4 regions of the Psychrosphaera sp. genome follow, and region 3 is predicted to be linked to each of the others. Evidence: predicted binding sites of a transcription regulator. Region 3 holds the regulator's gene; each other region holds the start of a gene.
What was found. The regulator LexA, encoded in region 3, represses DNA repair genes until DNA is damaged. The targets are predictions, from matches to a motif close to TACTGTATNNNNATACAGTA.

Region 1: a site for LexA is predicted at 1,461-1,480, ahead of recN (DNA repair protein RecN). Genes of this name have one in related genera too.
Region 2: a site for LexA is predicted at 2,823-2,842, ahead of imuA (translesion DNA synthesis-associated protein ImuA). Genes of this name have one in related genera too.
Region 4: a site for LexA is predicted at 1,843-1,862, ahead of dinB (DNA polymerase IV). Genes of this name have one in related genera too.

What each region holds. Positions count from the first base shown of each region.
Region 1 covers NZ_CEYNSH010000033.1:11,356-15,723, forward strand. The annotation lists gene hrcA (heat-inducible transcriptional repressor HrcA) at 1-414, opposite strand, end outside; gene nadK (NAD(+) kinase) at 502-1,383, shown strand; gene recN (DNA repair protein RecN) at 1,504-3,174, shown strand; gene AC4E96_RS10305 (hypothetical protein) at 3,260-4,237, shown strand; gene AC4E96_RS10310 (PAS domain-containing hybrid sensor histidine kinase/response regulator) at 4,234-4,368, opposite strand, start outside.
Region 2 covers NZ_CEYNSH010000012.1:49,220-53,587, forward strand. The annotation lists gene fusA (elongation factor G) at 1-1,934, opposite strand, end outside; gene cobO (cob(I)yrinic acid a,c-diamide adenosyltransferase) at 2,128-2,727, shown strand; gene imuA (translesion DNA synthesis-associated protein ImuA) at 2,856-3,545, shown strand; gene AC4E96_RS05435 (Y-family DNA polymerase) at 3,572-4,368, shown strand, end outside.
Region 3 covers NZ_CEYNSH010000015.1:37,215-41,582, reverse strand. The annotation lists gene plsB (glycerol-3-phosphate 1-O-acyltransferase PlsB) at 1-1,679, opposite strand, end outside; gene lexA (transcriptional repressor LexA) at 1,821-2,438, shown strand; gene AC4E96_RS06375 (BLUF domain-containing protein) at 2,562-2,981, opposite strand; gene AC4E96_RS06370 (BLUF domain-containing protein) at 2,994-3,419, opposite strand; gene AC4E96_RS06365 (tetratricopeptide repeat protein) at 3,512-4,368, opposite strand, start outside.
Region 4 covers NZ_CEYNSH010000013.1:31,177-35,544, reverse strand. The annotation lists gene AC4E96_RS05715 (LysR family transcriptional regulator) at 1-519, opposite strand, end outside; gene AC4E96_RS05710 (sodium-dependent bicarbonate transport family permease) at 842-1,765, shown strand; gene dinB (DNA polymerase IV) at 1,891-2,958, shown strand; gene AC4E96_RS05700 (M17 family metallopeptidase) at 3,119-4,368, shown strand, end outside.

The sequences.
Region 1 (4,368 bases), on a different contig from region 3:
ACGGATGACAGTGTCGTTGGTCTTTGGCATCGCAACCAAACCGGTTAGTTTTGTCATGTCCGCAATCATACGAGCCGCTTTGTGGCACATTTCTGGAGGTGTTGCAGAATTAACTAAATTGGCCGTTAGCTGTTGTAGTTGACCTTGATCGGCTGACTCGAAACTCAGTAATTGATTTACGTAATGACGCAAACCTTTTGTCGTTGGAATTCGACCCGCGCTAGTATGAGGTGAATAAATAAACCCGTCCTGCTCTAGGCCCATCATTACATTTCGAATCGTAGCGGGGCTAGCTTGAATGTTGGACTCATCAACAATAAATTTAGATGAAATAGGTACACCTAAGGTGAGATAACTTCTTATCACCAAGGACAACACAGCTTCAGCACGTTGATTTTTATTTAATTTTGTCATCTAAATTTATATCTCTGACTTCTAATTCAGGAAGAAACAAGCTATAACGCCTACTATGCTGTTATTGGGGCACAATGGAATAATACAATGACGAAACACTTTAAAACAATTGGCATAATCGGCAAAGCAAATCATGAAGCGACAATGCAAACAGTGCAAGAGCTTTATGACTTTTTAGAAGCTGAGGATTATCACATCGTCATTGACGAGAATATTGCTCATCATATTAAATCAGGCAAACCTGAAGTTGCCGATGTGGTAGAGCTGGGTAAACGCTGTGATTTAGCAATCGTTGTGGGCGGTGATGGCAATATGCTCGGGGCCGCTCGTGTTTTAAGCCGGTTTGATATTGCCGTTATTGGTGTTAATCGAGGTAACCTAGGGTTCTTAACAGACCTAGATCCAGACAACTTTAAAGACTGCCTAAGCAAAGTATTAGAGGGCGACTACAGAACCGAAATGCGATTCTTATTAGATGTCAGCGTCCATCGCCATCAAACAGTCAAAGCCACAAATTCTGCCATGAACGAAGTGGTGCTTCACGCTGATAAAGTGGCTCATATGATTGAGTTTGAGGCCTACATCAATAATTCATTTGTTTTCCATCAACGCTCTGATGGTTTGATCATCAGTACCCCAACAGGCTCAACCGCTTACTCGCTCTCAGGCGGTGGCCCTATCGTTCACCCTAGCCTTAACGCCCTATCGCTGGTACCAATGTTCCCACATACATTGACAAGTCGACCGCTGGTTATTGACGCTGACAATGAAATTAAAATCATCGTCAGTAGTGATAATGACGCGCAATTACAGATAAGTTGTGACTCTCACGTAGTTCTGTCTGTTCTACCAGGCGATGAGATTATCGTTAAAAAACATCCGCTAGGGTTGCGACTCATTCACCCAATTAACCATGATTATTATGACGTGCTACGTAAAAAGCTTAACTGGGGCAAACAAAACTACTAAATCACGGCCAAATTAACGACTTAGAAAAAAGTCTAAAAACTATCCGCTTTTTATTGGACAGACAACAAAAAACCAATTACTGTATATACCAACAGTAATTGATAAATTTGATGTCAGGTTATGTTAGTTTCTTTAGCAATTCAAAACTTTGCCATTGTTCGCCAGCTAGAGGTGAATTGGCACAAAGGTATGACAACTATTACAGGTGAAACTGGAGCGGGTAAATCTATCGCTATAGATGCACTCGCTCAGGCTCTTGGTGAGCGCAGCGAAGCAAGTATGGTACGGACAGGAGCCAATAAAGCAGAAGTCATCGCTAGTTTTGATTTATCTAATTTGCCAGCAGCGCAAGCCTGGTTGGACGCGCATGATCTTAGTGCTGAACAAGACTGTATTTTACGTCGAGTTATCTCAAAAGAAGGCCGCTCAAAAGCCTACATCAACGGCACCCCTGTTCCTGCCTCTCAATTAAAACAAATCGGCGCTAAGCTGGTCAGTATTCACGGCCAACACGCCCACACGTTATTAACTAAAGCCGACCATCAAAGAGAGCTACTAGACGAATACGCGGGCAATGACTTGCTCTCAGGTCAAGTACGTGAAGCCTACAATAAGTGGCAAAAAATCGGTAAAGAGTATGATTCACTTTTAGAGAAACAACACGAGTTTAATGCCCAAAGGCAATTACTCGAATATCAAGTGCAAGAGCTTGAAGAAGCACAACTTGAGCCTGGTGAGTATAAAAACATTGAGCAAGAACACCAAAGGCTACATCATGCCCAAAGTTTAGTTGCCGATAGTCAACAGGCCTTGTCCTTGTTGTACGAAGGCGACGAGGGTAATGCATATTCGGCGTTACAGCATTCACTTTCTATGCTGACAAAGTCTGCGGCTATTGACAGTAAACTAGACGGATCAGTTGAGCTTATTAATAATGCTTTAATTCAGTTAGAAGAAGGCGTCAACGAGTTAAGAAGTTATAACGATCAACTCGAGATCAACCCAGAACGACTGTTTGAAATAGAGTCACGCCTAAGCACTTTAGTCGACCTTGCAAGAAAACATCAAGTAGAACCAGATGACCTTCCAGAACACTATCAACGCCTTGCCGACGAGCTAAAATTGATTGATGACTCAGGTGATCGAATTGAACAGCTCAAGATAGAGCAAGCCAAAGCATTAGAGGAATACAAACATTTAGCGCTTAAGTTAAGTGAAGTTCGAAAAGCGAACGCAGAACAGCTTACTCAACAAATTACCTCTAGTATGCAATCACTGAATATGAGCGGCGCTAAATTTGAATTACAAGTCACCACTGATGAGTCGGTTACCTCGAAACATGGCTTTGATAGTGTCGCGTTTTTGGTAAGTGCAAACTTAGGACAAGCTTTACAACCATTAGCTAAAGTTGCCTCTGGTGGTGAATTGAGCCGTATTAGTCTTGCGATTCAAGTCATCATTGCGCAACGTGTCACGACTCCAACACTTCTTTTCGATGAGGTTGACGTGGGTGTCTCAGGGCCAACAGCGTCTGCTGTAGGCAAATTGATGAAAGACCTCAGCCAAAACACGCAAGTTATTTGTGTAACTCACCTACCTCAGGTCGCATGTTTCGGCCATCAACAACACTTTGTAAATAAGTACAATGTTGATAATGTGACAGAAACTAAAATGCAGTTATTATCTGAAGAAGACAGAGTTGACGAATTGGCACGATTATTAGGTGGTGATGTCATTTCTGATACCACAAGAGCCAACGCACAAGAGCTTTTGTATGTCGCCAAAAGTTAGGGCTCAAAGCGTTGAGCTATAATACAAAAGGCAAATAACACAATTTTCGAGGCTTACAGCTAAGATTGAAAAGGTAACCAACGACATGACACCGCTTAAAAAGACAATGTTATGCTTAATTACCAGCGTGTCTTTTGTAATGCACAGCTTACCCTCAGTTGCGGAACAACTTGATTTTAGAAAGTTCGAGTCCGGAACTGACATCGAATACCATTATGAATGGAAAGATATCAATGACGACGTGCAAACCTTGTCTTTTAAACTTGATAAAAAAGAAGTCGGTAACAACTATCGTCACTTCAAAGCATTAAGGCCAAGCTTATTACATATGTACTCTTTGCGGGAGCTAAAAAAAGCCGTTGCAAAGTTAGATCGACGACAAGGTTCCGTGGAGCTTTTACCTCGCGTCGAACAAATTGAGTTTAGCCTAAAAAGCAAAAACAAAGACTGGCTGAAACAAACAAGTCAAACACTCGAAAACGTTTATGCCGAGTCATTATCCTCTTACCTTAAAAAAGAACATTACATAGAGTTTGACGACTTTTCTCCTCTTAGTAAGTCCATCACATTCAAGCCAGACCACGTGAGATTTATATTAGAGAACACCACAGCGGCTCAACCAATTGTTGATGCTCTTAAAGCCAAACTGCCTAATGCCACACCAAGACAAATGGCCACATTTATGCTGAGCTGGATTCAGACGATCCCTTATGACGAGATAGAAGACAGATCCACCAGCAATGGGGCTGGGTTTGTTCCTCCCATTCACCTGTTAAATCAAAACAAAGGGGATTGTGATAGTAAAGTGACGCTAATGGCGCATTTGATGAAGATGATCTACCCAAACTTACGCATGGCAATTGTTTTTTTACCCAAACACGCCCTGCTTGGAATGAATATCTCTTACTTACAAGATGATGAAACAATTGATATTGATGGTTACAGTTATGCGTTAATTGAACCAGTCGGCCCAGCTTTAATAGAGTTTGCAAGCGCTGCAGAGTCATCCATGCGTCACATCAAATCTGGCATGTACAAAACAGAGTTAATAAAAATAGACTAATCGTAGCGTTTTAAAAATAAGAATAGCTCACTGATTACCTCACCCCAAAGCGTGACGGCTCTATTTTTCTCTAGCTCATGGCCGAGCTTCAATGCTTCTCGTAATCGCTTTGTTGCTTCAACCGCTTTTTC
Region 2 (4,368 bases), on a different contig from region 3:
GGAACGTCCGCTTTAATACGTACGCCAGTTGCACCAGCTTCTTGGTCTTTGATCATACCACGACGACGGTTAAGGTCACCGATTACGTCACCAACGTTGTCTTCTGGAGAGAATACGTCAACTTTCATGATTGGCTCAAGAAGTTGTGCACCCGCCTTAGGAATTGATTGACGGAAAGCGCCTTTAGCAGCGATTTCGAATGCAACAGCTGATGAGTCAACTGCGTGGAATGCACCGTCGTATAGTTCAACTTCAACGTCTAGTACTGGGAAGCCTGCAAGAACACCTTCTTCCATCATACCTTTGAAGCCTTTCTCAACTGCAGGCCAGAATTCCTTAGGAACGTTACCACCAACAACTGAAGACGTGAACGTGAAACCAGAGTTTTGCTCACCAGGCTTGATGCGGTAGTCGATCTTACCGAACTGACCAGAACCACCAGACTGTTTCTTATGCGTGTAGCTATCTTCGATTTCTTTCGTGATAGTTTCACGGTAAGCAACCTGAGGTTGACCAACTTCAAGTTCAACACCGTAAGTACGCTTAAGGATGTCAACTTTGATGTCTAGGTGAAGCTCACCCATACCTTTAAGGATAGTTTCGCCTGAGTCTTCGTCAGTCTCAACTTGGAACGATGGATCTTCTGCAACCATCTTACCAATCGCGATACCCATCTTCTCGTTACCGCCTTTATCTTTAGGCTTAACAGCGATAGAGATTACCGGCTCAGGGAAGATCATAGCTTCAAGAGTACATTCGTGCTTAGGATCACATAGAGTGTGACCAGTTTGAACGTTCTTCATACCTACAACCGCTAAGATGTCACCAGCTTGTGCTTCAGAAATCTCGTTACGGTCATCTGCTTGCATCTCAACCATACGGCCGATACGCTCAGTTTTACCTGTTGCAGAGTTAAGAACTGTATCACCTTTCTTCATGCGACCTGAGTAGATACGGATGAAAGTAAGGGCACCGAAACGGTCGTCCATAATTTTGAACGCTAGCGCTCTTAATGGCTCTTCTGCGTCAACAGTTGCAACTTCACCAGTTGGCTCACCAGTTTCTTTGTCAGTAAGAGGTTGAGGATCTACTTCTGTAGGAGAAGGTAGGTAATCAACAACAGCGTCTAGTACTAACTGAACACCTTTGTTCTTGAATGCAGAACCACAGAACGTAGGGAAGAAATCAAGGTTACGAGTACCTTTACGGATACAAGCTTTGATTTGCTCTTCAGTCGGCATTTCGCCTTCCATGTACGCTTCCATTAGGTCATCGTCTTGCTCAACAGCAGTTTCGATTAACTCTTCGTGGTACTGTTCTACTTCGTCAACCATGTCCGCAGGAACATCAGTGATTTCGTAGTTTTCAGGAAGACCTGTGTCATCCCAAACATATGCTTTCTTAGTTAATACGTCTACAACACCAACGAAGTCGTCTTCACGACCGATTGGAAGTGTCATTACTAGTGGGTTAGCAGCTAGTACGTTTTTAACTTGGTCAACAACGCGGAAGAAGTCTGCACCTAAACGGTCTAACTTGTTTACGAAGATTAGACGTGCAACTTCAGATTCGTTCGCGTAGCGCCAGTTAGTTTCTGATTGTGGTTCAACACCACCAGAACCACAGAATACACCAACACCACCGTCAAGAACTTTAAGTGAACGATATACTTCAACAGTGAAGTCAACGTGTCCTGGAGTGTCGATTACGTTTAAGCGGTGTTTTTTCCACTCACAAGTAACAGCAGCTGACTGGATAGTGATACCACGCTCAGCTTCCTGTTCCATGAAGTCAGTAGTTGACTCACCGTCATGTACTTCACCAGTTTTGTGGATTTTACCGGTTAGTTTCAAAATACGCTCTGTTGTCGTTGTTTTACCAGCGTCAACGTGAGCGAAGATACCTATATTTCTATACTTAGATAAGTCAGCCATTGTCTTACTCTATCTTCTCAATAATAAGTTGGTTAAAAAAAGCCGCCGGATTCTATCATTAATTAACCAAAACAGCACACTTTTCATAAAAAAATAATAAAATATTTGGCATTAATGAGTTAAATACTCGTTTTGTGCGTAATATGTTTCCAAATTACTGAGTTAATCAGTGTAGAAGAATTTTAGGATTATGATGAGCGAAGACCAAAATCAAAAGCACAAAGAGCGACAACAAAGATTAAAAGAAAAAGTAGATCAACGAGTTGAACAAGCACAAAAAGTTCAAGGAATTTTTCAAGTCATTACCGGTAATGGTAAAGGTAAATCCACTTCTGGGTTTGGGGTGGTTACACGCTGTGTTGGTTACGATAAAAAAGCCGCGGTAGTACAGTTTATAAAAGGGGAATGGGACTGTGGCGAACGCCGTTTATTGGAAAAGCATGGTGTTCCTTTTGCGGTTATGAAAACAGGCTTTACTTGGGATACTCAAAATAAAGAAGCAGACACCAAAGCGGCTGTTGAAACTTGGCAACAAGCAAAAACTTTTCTAGCCGATGATACCATTGATGTGGTGCTACTCGATGAGTTGACTTACATGATTACTTATCAATACCTCGATTTAGATGAAGTACTCGAGGTAATTAAGAATCGTCCTAAGATGCAATCTGTAGTCGTGACGGGACGTGCTGCTCATCGCGAACTCATTGAAGCTGCGGATACGGTCAGTGAAGTCAAAAACATCAAACACGCCTTTGATTCAGGGGTAAAAGCCCTTGAAGGCTTTGATTATTAATTGATCAATTAAATTTAGTTATAAATCATGAAACAAGCCGCTTTTTACAGCGGCTTTTTTATTTTTGACTTGGCAATAATCACCTACTGTATTTATACTGTATAAATAAACAGTATTTGGTGGTGGTTATGTTAGAGTTAAGTGAATATCAAAACAAAGGGCTCGTATGGTATGGCTGCAACAGTCGTGAACAAATCAAGCGTATACCTAGTGGTTTCAATGAGGTGGATGACGCATTACAAGGCGGCTTTCCAGAGCAAGGGATCATAGAGCTTAAGACCGATTTTGGGGTTGGTGAATTAAGACTAATGACACCGTTTTTGGCAGCAAAACAAAGCTCAGGTCAGCTTGTTTTTGTTGCACCACCAATACAGCTAAATGCCGAATACTTAATGGCAAATAGCATCGATGTCGATAATTTGGTGTTATTAACACCAACTCAGGAAGAACAAGCTTTGTGGGCCACAGAGCAGTGTCTATCTAGCGGGTGTTGTAGCGCGGTTGTATTGTGGCAACACACTTTATCCATTAAGCAGGTTCGTCGTCTTATGCTTGCTTGTGAGCAGGGCGGGGCAAGCCTAGTTTTATTTCGATATCAAAAGTCACAACCTTTATTTTCGTTACCGAGTACGGTGAGCCTGAGTGTTACTTCACACTCTCAAGGTATTCAATTAAAAGTAGATAAACAAAAAGGTGGGCGCGCTACTGATTATTTCACCGTGGACATGAGTCATTGGTGGCCAGAATTAGTATCTTCAAACAAACAAGTAATGTCACAAAATAATGTGGTAGCGTTCCCACGCGCTGCTGGTCATTAATCTGTAAGGGTCTTATAGGTATTGTGATGCAGTGGCTTTATTTGTCGTTTCACTCCTTGCAACTCGAGAGTTCTAGTAACTTATCTCAAGACACGGAGCCTGTAATTATCGTCGATGCGACAAGTCACGAGGTGGTTCAGCTCAATACTTGTGCCAAATCACTAGGAATTCGAGTGGGCATGGGTTTGGCGATGTCTCTGTCATTAAGCCAAACACTGAAGGTATTAGAGTATCAACCAGAGATAGAACAAGAGAGGCTCGTTGAGCTGGCAGAGAGACTGTACAAGCTCACTGCCGATATTTCACTTGATCCACCAAATGGTCTGTTTTTACGTATTGATAATATGTTACGACTTTATAAGGACATGGCTGATTACTGGTTGGCCATCACTACTAGTTTTGCCGATTTGGCGTTGAGCTTTCATTATGCTTCTGCCCCGAGCCCTCGTATGGCTAAAGTATTGGCTCAGGCTAAAAAGAATGTATTGTACAGTAATAAGAAAGAGGCCTTATCGGTACTACGACGACTCTCTATTGATCACCTACATATAAGTACAAAACAAAAAGACCAACTTAATAGAGTTGGTATTAAAACCGTTGCTGGCTTACTTGATATTCCTCTTAAACAATTAGCCAAACGTTTTGACCTACCTATGTTTACTTATCTTGGTCAGCTTACTGGGGAATTACATACAAAATTGAGCCTGTTCAGTCCCAAGCTCGAATATCGACGCACCTTAGAGTTGATGTTTGAGATCAGTAATGCAGAAGTGCTTCAACACCCAATCAAAAAGCTACTGGCTGAACTAGAAACGTATTTAAA
Region 3 (4,368 bases):
CTTTGTAAACCGATATAAAACTCAATCAAAGACTCCATTTCTACCCGAGGTAACGCATGGCTTTCAGAAGTAAGCAACGCTAAAGCTGATAGGTTGACGGTATTGAGTACCGCTGCATTGTTGATGGAGCCCATCACCTTGTTCGCTGTGTGATTAACCACTGGCGTTAACCAAGACGGCTTAACCACATCCGTTGCACTGATCTGTGAGCGCCACTCAGGTGCTTGCTCATTTAAGATTTCATTAAGGTTGATTGGCTCGCCAAAGTTAACATCACCATGCCCATAGTTTTTCAAGTTTTTAATAGCCTTAAAGACCCCAAAAACAGACTCTTTCTCTTTGTTTTTACCTTTTAGTTCTTTGAGGTAGGTGTTTACTTCCATTACGTGCTCATAGCCAATATAAACCGGTACTAAGGTAATAGGGCGATCAATACCACGTAACATAGACTGAATTGTCATCGCTAACATGCCGGTTTTAGGTGCTAACAATCGACCGGTTCTGGAGCGGCCACCTTCGGTGTAATATTTAACTGGGTAGCCTTTGGCAAATAACGTAGATAAATATTCTCTGAATACCGCTGAGTAAAGTTTGTTGCCTTTGAAGCTACGACGAAGGAAAAACGCACCAGCTTTTCTGAATAGCGGACCCGCTGGCCAGAAGTTTAGGTTGATGCCTGCTGCGATGTGAGGTGGAACCAGGCCTTCGTGATAAATCACGTAGGTGACTAATAAATAGTCCATGTGGCTGCGGTGACAAGGGACATAAACAATCTCATGGCCTTTTTGTGCCAAATCACGGAGCTTGTCTGCATTGTGGACACGAATGCCATTATAAATTTTATTCCAAACCCAAGTTAAAATACGTGACCCTAAGCGCACATAAGACTCGTTGTAGTCTCCTGCGATCTCATCCAATAATTTTTTGGCGTTCTCTTTGGCTTCTGCAAGTGAAATGTTCTTACTGTCCATCTCTTCTTGGAGTGCTTTCTTTAAAGCAGGGCTAGCCAACATACTATTAAAAAAGGCTTGTCGTTCCATGATTTTAGGACCGGTAGCGACGATACGTTGGCGTTCAAAGTGAATTCGTGCGACACGAAGTAGTTTGTGAGACGTCTCTTCAGAGGCACCAAAATCTGCAACCATCTTCTGAAGTGATACGGGCTTGCTAATTCGAACAAAACTATCCCGACCATAAAACAACACAATAAAGAACTTGCGAAGAGGTGAGGCTTGCAGTTTTTGGGTGATCAGATCTTTTATACTTGGCTTGCGGCTCTTGTCTTTTTCGACCCCTGGTGCTCTTCCCCATCGGATCATCACTGGGACGAACTGGATGTCTTCACCGGTTTCTTCAACGATTTTAAGCAAGTTTTCACCGAGTTTGGTGGTTTTAGCAATGTGACTTTCTTCATTTAAAAACATCGAGTCTACAGGCTTTACACCGAGTGTACGCTTGAGTTTATGTTCACCGAGTTCAATCGTTGAAAACGGCGACGGAAGGTTAAGCGTTTTTGCGGCTTGCTCCATGGCGAGCTTATCCGTGTAAGAGTCGGTAACCAATACATAAGAGATTGGTTTGTTTGAATCCAAACCACTGCTGTTTTGCTCGTCTGCGACCAATTGAGTGCGGATAAAAGGACGAGTTAACCAGTACATAATTGCGTTTATAAAAGACATAAATTCCCTGAAAAAACATAACTGCGACCGTCAATTTTAACAAAGAACGGACAAAAACCCATCTTTAACCACAATTTTATGTTGCACAATGTAAACGCCTGTATATACTGACAGTTATGTTACTGTATGGAAAAACAGATGATGCGACCATTAACGGCTAGACAAGCAGAAATATTAGAGTTAATTCGAGACACCATTTTGTCTACTGGCATGCCACCAACGCGAGCTGAAATTGCCAAGCAATTGGGTTTTCGTTCAGCAAATGCTGCAGAAGATCACCTTAAGGCGTTAGCCAAGAAAGGCTTCATCGAAATGTTGCCTGGCACCTCTCGTGGTATCCGCCTAACGGAAGAGTTAGATGAACAGGACTCAGGGTTACCGCTAGTAGGTAAAGTTGCAGCAGGTTCTCCAATTTTGGCAATGGAACATGTTGATCGCCATGTTAACGTTGATCCTTTAATGTTTTCTCCAAATGCTGACTTTTTACTTAGAGTAGAAGGTGAGAGTATGAAAGATATCGGCATTCTTGATGGTGACTTACTTGCAGTACACAAAACGCAAACAGCACGTGATGGTCAAGTTGTCGTTGCTCGAGTTGAAGATGATGTGACGGTGAAACGTCTAGAAAGAAAAGGCAGCCAAGTAATTCTTCACGCTGAAAACGAAGAGTTTTCGCCAATAGAAGTAGATTTGAATTACCAAGAGTTTGCCATCGAAGGGTTAGCGGTCGGCGTGATCCGAAATTCATCGTTGATGTAACCAGGACGAGCATTCTTACTTCAACAATTGTTACTTCAACAATAGTGGACTTGAGTGTAATTGCCTAAACACGCTTTGGCTGTTGCACTCGACTGTCTGCAATTTTAGTTCAGCTTTTATCGCTCAAATCTTTGTTTTAAAGAAGTTGAGCAGTTTTTTTATTCCAGGCACTCCATCAATTTTTTCTTTGTTTTTTACTGCTGTAAATATTTGCTTTAGCTCTGGAAACGCCGGAGTATCCCCAAAACTTAAATTAAACATCTGCATAGACCAGCGTTGGAAAAGGCGTTGAGTAGCCGGCTCAAAATGCAACAATTCTACTTGTGTATGTCGAGCATCTCGCTCTATTTTTTCAAATACCGCTAATAAGTCTTTTTTATCGCCTTCAAGAATCTGTAAAAATGCACCATCTCTGTACAATAAACTGCCCGTGATGTGTTTTTTCTCATTGTTTACCCTCGCTTCAACCAAAATATCCGCAAACCCTTCGGGCGTTAAACGTTCTGTTGCGTAACTTTTATATATCAATTGATACAAGTTCATGATTAACAGTGTCTATTTAGATAAATTCTGATCAAACTCTTTAAGCAGAAGCTTAGTTGTAACTTCTGCTTCTTCTCCTTTTTTTGAGATTAATTGAGTCATGAGGTTTTTCAGTAGTTCTTTTTGTTCGTGTTTACTATTGTCTAAGTTTAGAAAAGCCATTGACCACTTACCAAAACGCCTCTCGTCTAATGGTTCAAAAAGACACTTTCGGACATTGATGTGTCTATTATCATTTTCAATGGTGTCAAAAAGTTCTTGGATGGTATGCCTGTTTCCCTCTAAGACTTGTAAAATATGCTCATTATATTTAAGCATGATACCGGTAATATCCTTGTGCATATTGTTGAGTTTGGCATGCTCTAATAGCTGCTTAAACGCTTTAGGTACTAAAGGCTGAGGAAACTTACTCACATATACTAGTTGATACAGGTTCATGGGGACTCTCATTTATTATTGCTGAGAGTATAGCTCAGAAATAAAAAGCCGTGGTTTTACCACGGCTTAACTAAAGCTTGGAAGTTAGAATACTAAAGCATTGCGAGTTCCTGATAGCTTGTCTTTTCTCGTTCAACAAACTTAAGCCACTGTTTGGCCATGCGTTGAACCGACTTATGCTTTTTGGCTTCGCTCAATGCTTCAATTGATGATTCAAATTGCTTTAAGTTGAAATACGCCATTCCCAATGCCAAATACAAATTACCTGGGTTGGTTAGCTCGCCCTTTTCAAGTGCTTGGGTTGCTGCCGTAATGGTTTGTTCGTATAGACCTTGTTGCAACCGAATTTCCGCGATTTGTTGCAACGCATCACCTTTATCCGTGATTTGTGAAAGTGACTCAAACGCGTCAACTGCAAAATCGTATTCTTTGGCGGCTAACCAGGCCTGAGCGGTAAAAGTGAGGTTTTTTTCAGTTTTGGTGAGTTTCCCGCTCTCAAACGCGCTTGTCATCACTTCACCCGCTTTAAAAGGAATGCCGTTAAAGTAATACAGTTGAGCGAGATTTCTAAGTTGCGTGGGCTTAGTGATGTACCCTTGTAAATAAGCAGCTTCTAGAACAGCCAACTGTTTGTCTTCAGCACCTATCTCGCCATACATCCCGCCCAGTTGTACCCAGTATTCTGGTTTATTGAATTTGCGTACCATGGTTTCCAATACCGACACGACTTTTTTCGGCTGTTTTAGCTCGAAATAGATGGCGCGTTGTAAGACGTACCAATTTTCTTTAGCTTCCACGTTCTCTACTGCAGCTTGGTTCAGTGCTTTGTCAATATAACGAGCCGCAACTTCAAAGTTTTTGGCTTGATAGGAGGCTTGTGCCTTGAGGACATGATTGTTGATCGGAATCTCACCGTCGTTTACGGATTCCCAACGAGCGAGGTAATCCA
Region 4 (4,368 bases), on a different contig from region 3:
TAAGTCATTCGGCATAAATCGAATGACATTGAGGTCTAAGGTTTCTGGCAAGTGAGTAAAAACATAAAAGTCATCTTGTTCGGCTTCAAAGCGTTCAATAATTTGTTGACGGTTTGCGACGGTAAATTTGATATCTATACCTGGATGCTGCTTGCAAAACGGCCCTAAAAGGTGAGGAATAAAATATTTGGCAGTCGTAACACAAGCAATCCGCAAGGTACCTGTACTTGCACCTCGAAGGCTCGAGAGTTTCATATCTAAGACTTCACATAAGTCTAATATTTCTTTTGCTGACTCGACCATGGTAAGGCCTGCATCTGTAAAGTGAATCTTTTTACCAATTTGCTGATACAAAGGCATTTCAATGGCTTCGGATAGTTTTTTTAACTGCATGGAAACGGTGGGTTGAGTCAAAAAAAGCTTTTCGGCTGCCGCTTTAATGCTGCCCTGTTTGTAGACTGAAAGTAAGATTTCCAGTTGTCTAAATGTGCCTATGTGAGCATGTAATCGAGATTTCATTGGTTAACCATTTGTCTAATCAATCAATAGATCATATCTATTATTATCTATTATTTGAGGGTTTTACAATGCGCTCAAATTAAAGTTGTTGTGGAGGCACGATGCGAACGGTTTATTTTGCAATATTAACGAGTCTGTTTTTATTTGGGCTTGCAGGTCTTAGCTTTGTAATAGGCCACAGTGTTGCAGGGTTTGTTGGTTTGGGACTCATGCTCCTTCTGAGCTCCGCTTTTAGTTATTATCAACAGGTGCGATCACCTTCAATCAATACTGCGAATGCTAAGTCAGCTAAAACACTGCAAATGTCAGAGGACGTGACAATATGATTGATGCCGTTGTTGCGTTTTTTGTATTAGGTATTCTGATTCACTTAAGTGGCGCCAAACTCAATTTTTCTGAGGGATTATATGGCGCCCTTAGTATGTTCTTGATGATTGCGATTGGTTTAAAAGGCGGTATTGCACTTCAAGAACATTTAGACAGTTCTTTGTTATATAAGAGTATTGCCGTAATATTTTTGGGCTTAGCTTTACCTTTTATTGCCTATCCTATTCTTAGATATTTTGGACAGTTAGATAAAATAAACGCCGGCGCAATTGCAGCCCATTATGGCTCAGTAAGTGTGGCTACTTATGCTGTCGCTGTTTCGTTACTTGAAGTAAACAACATTGATTATGAAGCTTACTTTCCATTATTCGTTGTACTTTTAGAAATGCCAGCAATTATCGTTGGACTCGTGATGGCAAAAGGGTCATTTTCATCGATCAACGGCGGCTTTATTAAAAAAGAACTGATTGCCAACCAAAGTATTTTATTGATGTTGGGGAGTTTGCTAATTGGCTATTTAGGTGGGGCCTCAACGGTCAAGCTAGAGCCTTTCTTTATCGAATTGTTTGGCGGGATTTTAGCTTTGTTTTTATTAAAAATGGGGTTAGTTGCTGGCGCTCAACTTAAAAATTTAAAGAAAGATAGCCTGTTCATCATATGTTTTGGAGTACTTATGCCAATCATAGGTGGCTTTGCAGGCATGGGACTCGGAGCAGCCTTGTCTTTAAGTTCAGGTGGTGTCGCTCTTATGGCTGTTTTAGGGGCAAGCGCTTCTTATATTGCTGTACCTGCCGCAATGAAAGCGAGTTTACCAGAGGCAAACGCTGGACTTTCTATCACCGCTTCATTGGGTATCACCTTTCCATTTAATGTCATACTTGGCGTCCCATTATTTATTGCACTCAGTCAGTGGCTATAGGTTTCAACAAGTAGAAAGCGGAGCTTTAACTCTGCTTTCTTTAATAAATCGTTGCCAGTTTTATAAAACTTAACATATACTGTTTTTATATACAGCTTATTGGGTTTATATAAACTGGCGGCGTTATGGCAACGACTCGAAAAATAATACACGTTGATATGGATGCATTTTACGTATCCGTTGAAATTCGTGACAATCCATCACTGGCAAACAAACCTGTGGCCGTAGGTGGACGCTCTGAGCGTCGTGGTGTTTTATCAACGTGTAATTACATTGCTAGGCAGTACGGTGTCAGTTCTGCAATGCCGACCGCAATGGCAATTAAAAAATGTCCAGATTTAGTCGTGGTGCCCGGTCGCATGGATGTTTATAAACAAACGAGCCAAACAATTCGACAAGTATTTGAGCGTTATACCGATTTAATTGAACCTTTATCGCTTGATGAAGCATATTTAGATGTGACTGATTGCACTTTGTTTAAAGGCTCGGCCACGTTGATTGCAGAACAAATTCGCAAAGATATTTTCGAAGCAACGGGGTTGACTGCCTCAGCGGGTATTGCCCCAATTAAATACCTTGCAAAGATAGCCTCAGATCTAAACAAACCGAATGGTCAATGCACTATAACCCCTGATGATGTTTGGAGTTTTATCGAGTCGATGCCGTTAAAAAACATTCCAGGTGTTGGCAAGGTAACCCAAGGTAAATTAGCCAAACTAAACTTACACACAGGGGGAGATATTCGCGCGGCCGATGAGTCGACTCTAGTTCGACACTTTGGTAAATATGGTCGTGTTTTATGGCAACGTTGCCACGGTATTGACCCACGACAAGTGGAGGTGAGTAGAATAAGAAAGTCGGTTGGGGTTGAGCGCACTTTTGACCGCGATATTAAAGACGCATCAACACTCAGACAAATTCTAACGGATCAACTCCTCCCCGAACTTAACAAGCGCTCGTCGAGTCACTTACAGTCCAGGCGTATTAACAAAGTTGGCGTCAAATTAAAGTTTTCTGACTTTCAACAAACCACCAAGGAACTTAAGTTTGATGCATTGGAGGCTAACGCGTTTCTACCTTTGCTAGAAGAAGCACTCGAGCGTGGAGGTGGTAAACCTATTCGATTAATGGGCGTTCATATTGGGTTAGCAGAGCCTCAAGAAACCAAACCTCAGCTGGCACTAACGTTCTGATTTTTATACAGACAGGTCAGACCGCCAATTTGATTACAAGGTCAACTTTTTTGGCTAAATGACGTATTATCATAAATAACTAATTTATCAGTCTTGGACTATGGTTAATAACTTCAAGACTCTGATAGCAAATAAAAACTAATACGCAAGCGAGATACTTATGCCTCATCCTATGCCTCTTGTCATTTCAGACATTAACAATGCACTTCAAGACTCTAATTGGGACGCCCTAGTTATTGTTGGTGAATCATTTGATAAAGGGTTACCAGACGCGTTAATCACCGAAATCGAAGAGTTAAAGAAAGTGGATAACCGTATTGGCCAATCGACGGTTTCTTTTGTATCACCAAATGTTGCTCAACAACGAGTTATTTTGGCTCCAACCGGCTCACTTAGTCGTTACTTTGACGATGTCCGCCGCTTTTACGATGCTGCTAAAAGCGCTGCAAATACACTGTTAGCTATGGGCTCGACAAAGCCTTTATTAGTTGTGTTGGGTAATGATGACATTAAATTTCAAAATGCGACTTTGGTTTCTTATTTAGGCTTTGGCCAAACATTTTGGGAGCCACTAGAAGCACGAGAAGCCTTGGGAGATGCCATAGAACCTGTTGGTATGGTAGGAATCGTTGGCGACAATATAGATGCTTCTGAAGCGAGTGCTATTGCCAATGGCCAATATGTAGCACGTGACCTTTGTGGTACAGAACCAGAGCGCATGGCTCCTGCTCGATTTGCAGAGTATTGTGTAGAGTCTTTTGCAGGCTCTAATGTAACTGTGTCTGTCGTTGATGACATGAAAACGTTAGAAAGTGATTATCCGTTACTTTGGGCAGTTGCACGTGCGTCAATAGAAGTAGAGCGCCATCAGCCACGCGTGATTCGATTAGAATACACCCCAAATGGCAATATAGAGCAAACGCTTATGCTTGTTGGTAAAGGTATTGTTTATGACACAGGTGGCGCCGATTTAAAAACGGGCGGCCACATGGCTGGGATGAGCCGTGACAAAGGTGGAGCTGCGGCGGTAGCTGGCTTTATGAAAGCGGTATCTGAATTAGCGCCAGTTGGTGTCAAAGTCGTTGCTGAGATTGCAGCAGTTCGAAATAGCATTGGCGCCGAAGCGTTTGTTGCTGACGAGATAATCACAGGACATTCAGGCGTTCGTGTAAGAATCGGTAATACAGATGCTGAGGGGCGTTTAGTTATGGCTGATTTATTATCGCGTCTTCGTGAAGAAGCACTCGATGAAACCAACCCATCTTTATTTACTGTTGCGACATTAACTGGCCACGCGGCTCGTTCATTTGGTCCGTACACAGCATTAGTTGAAAATGGAGCTGCACGCCAGAACGATATAGGTAACAAAATGGTCGAGCAGGGCGATCTTGTTGCAGACCCATGTGAGAC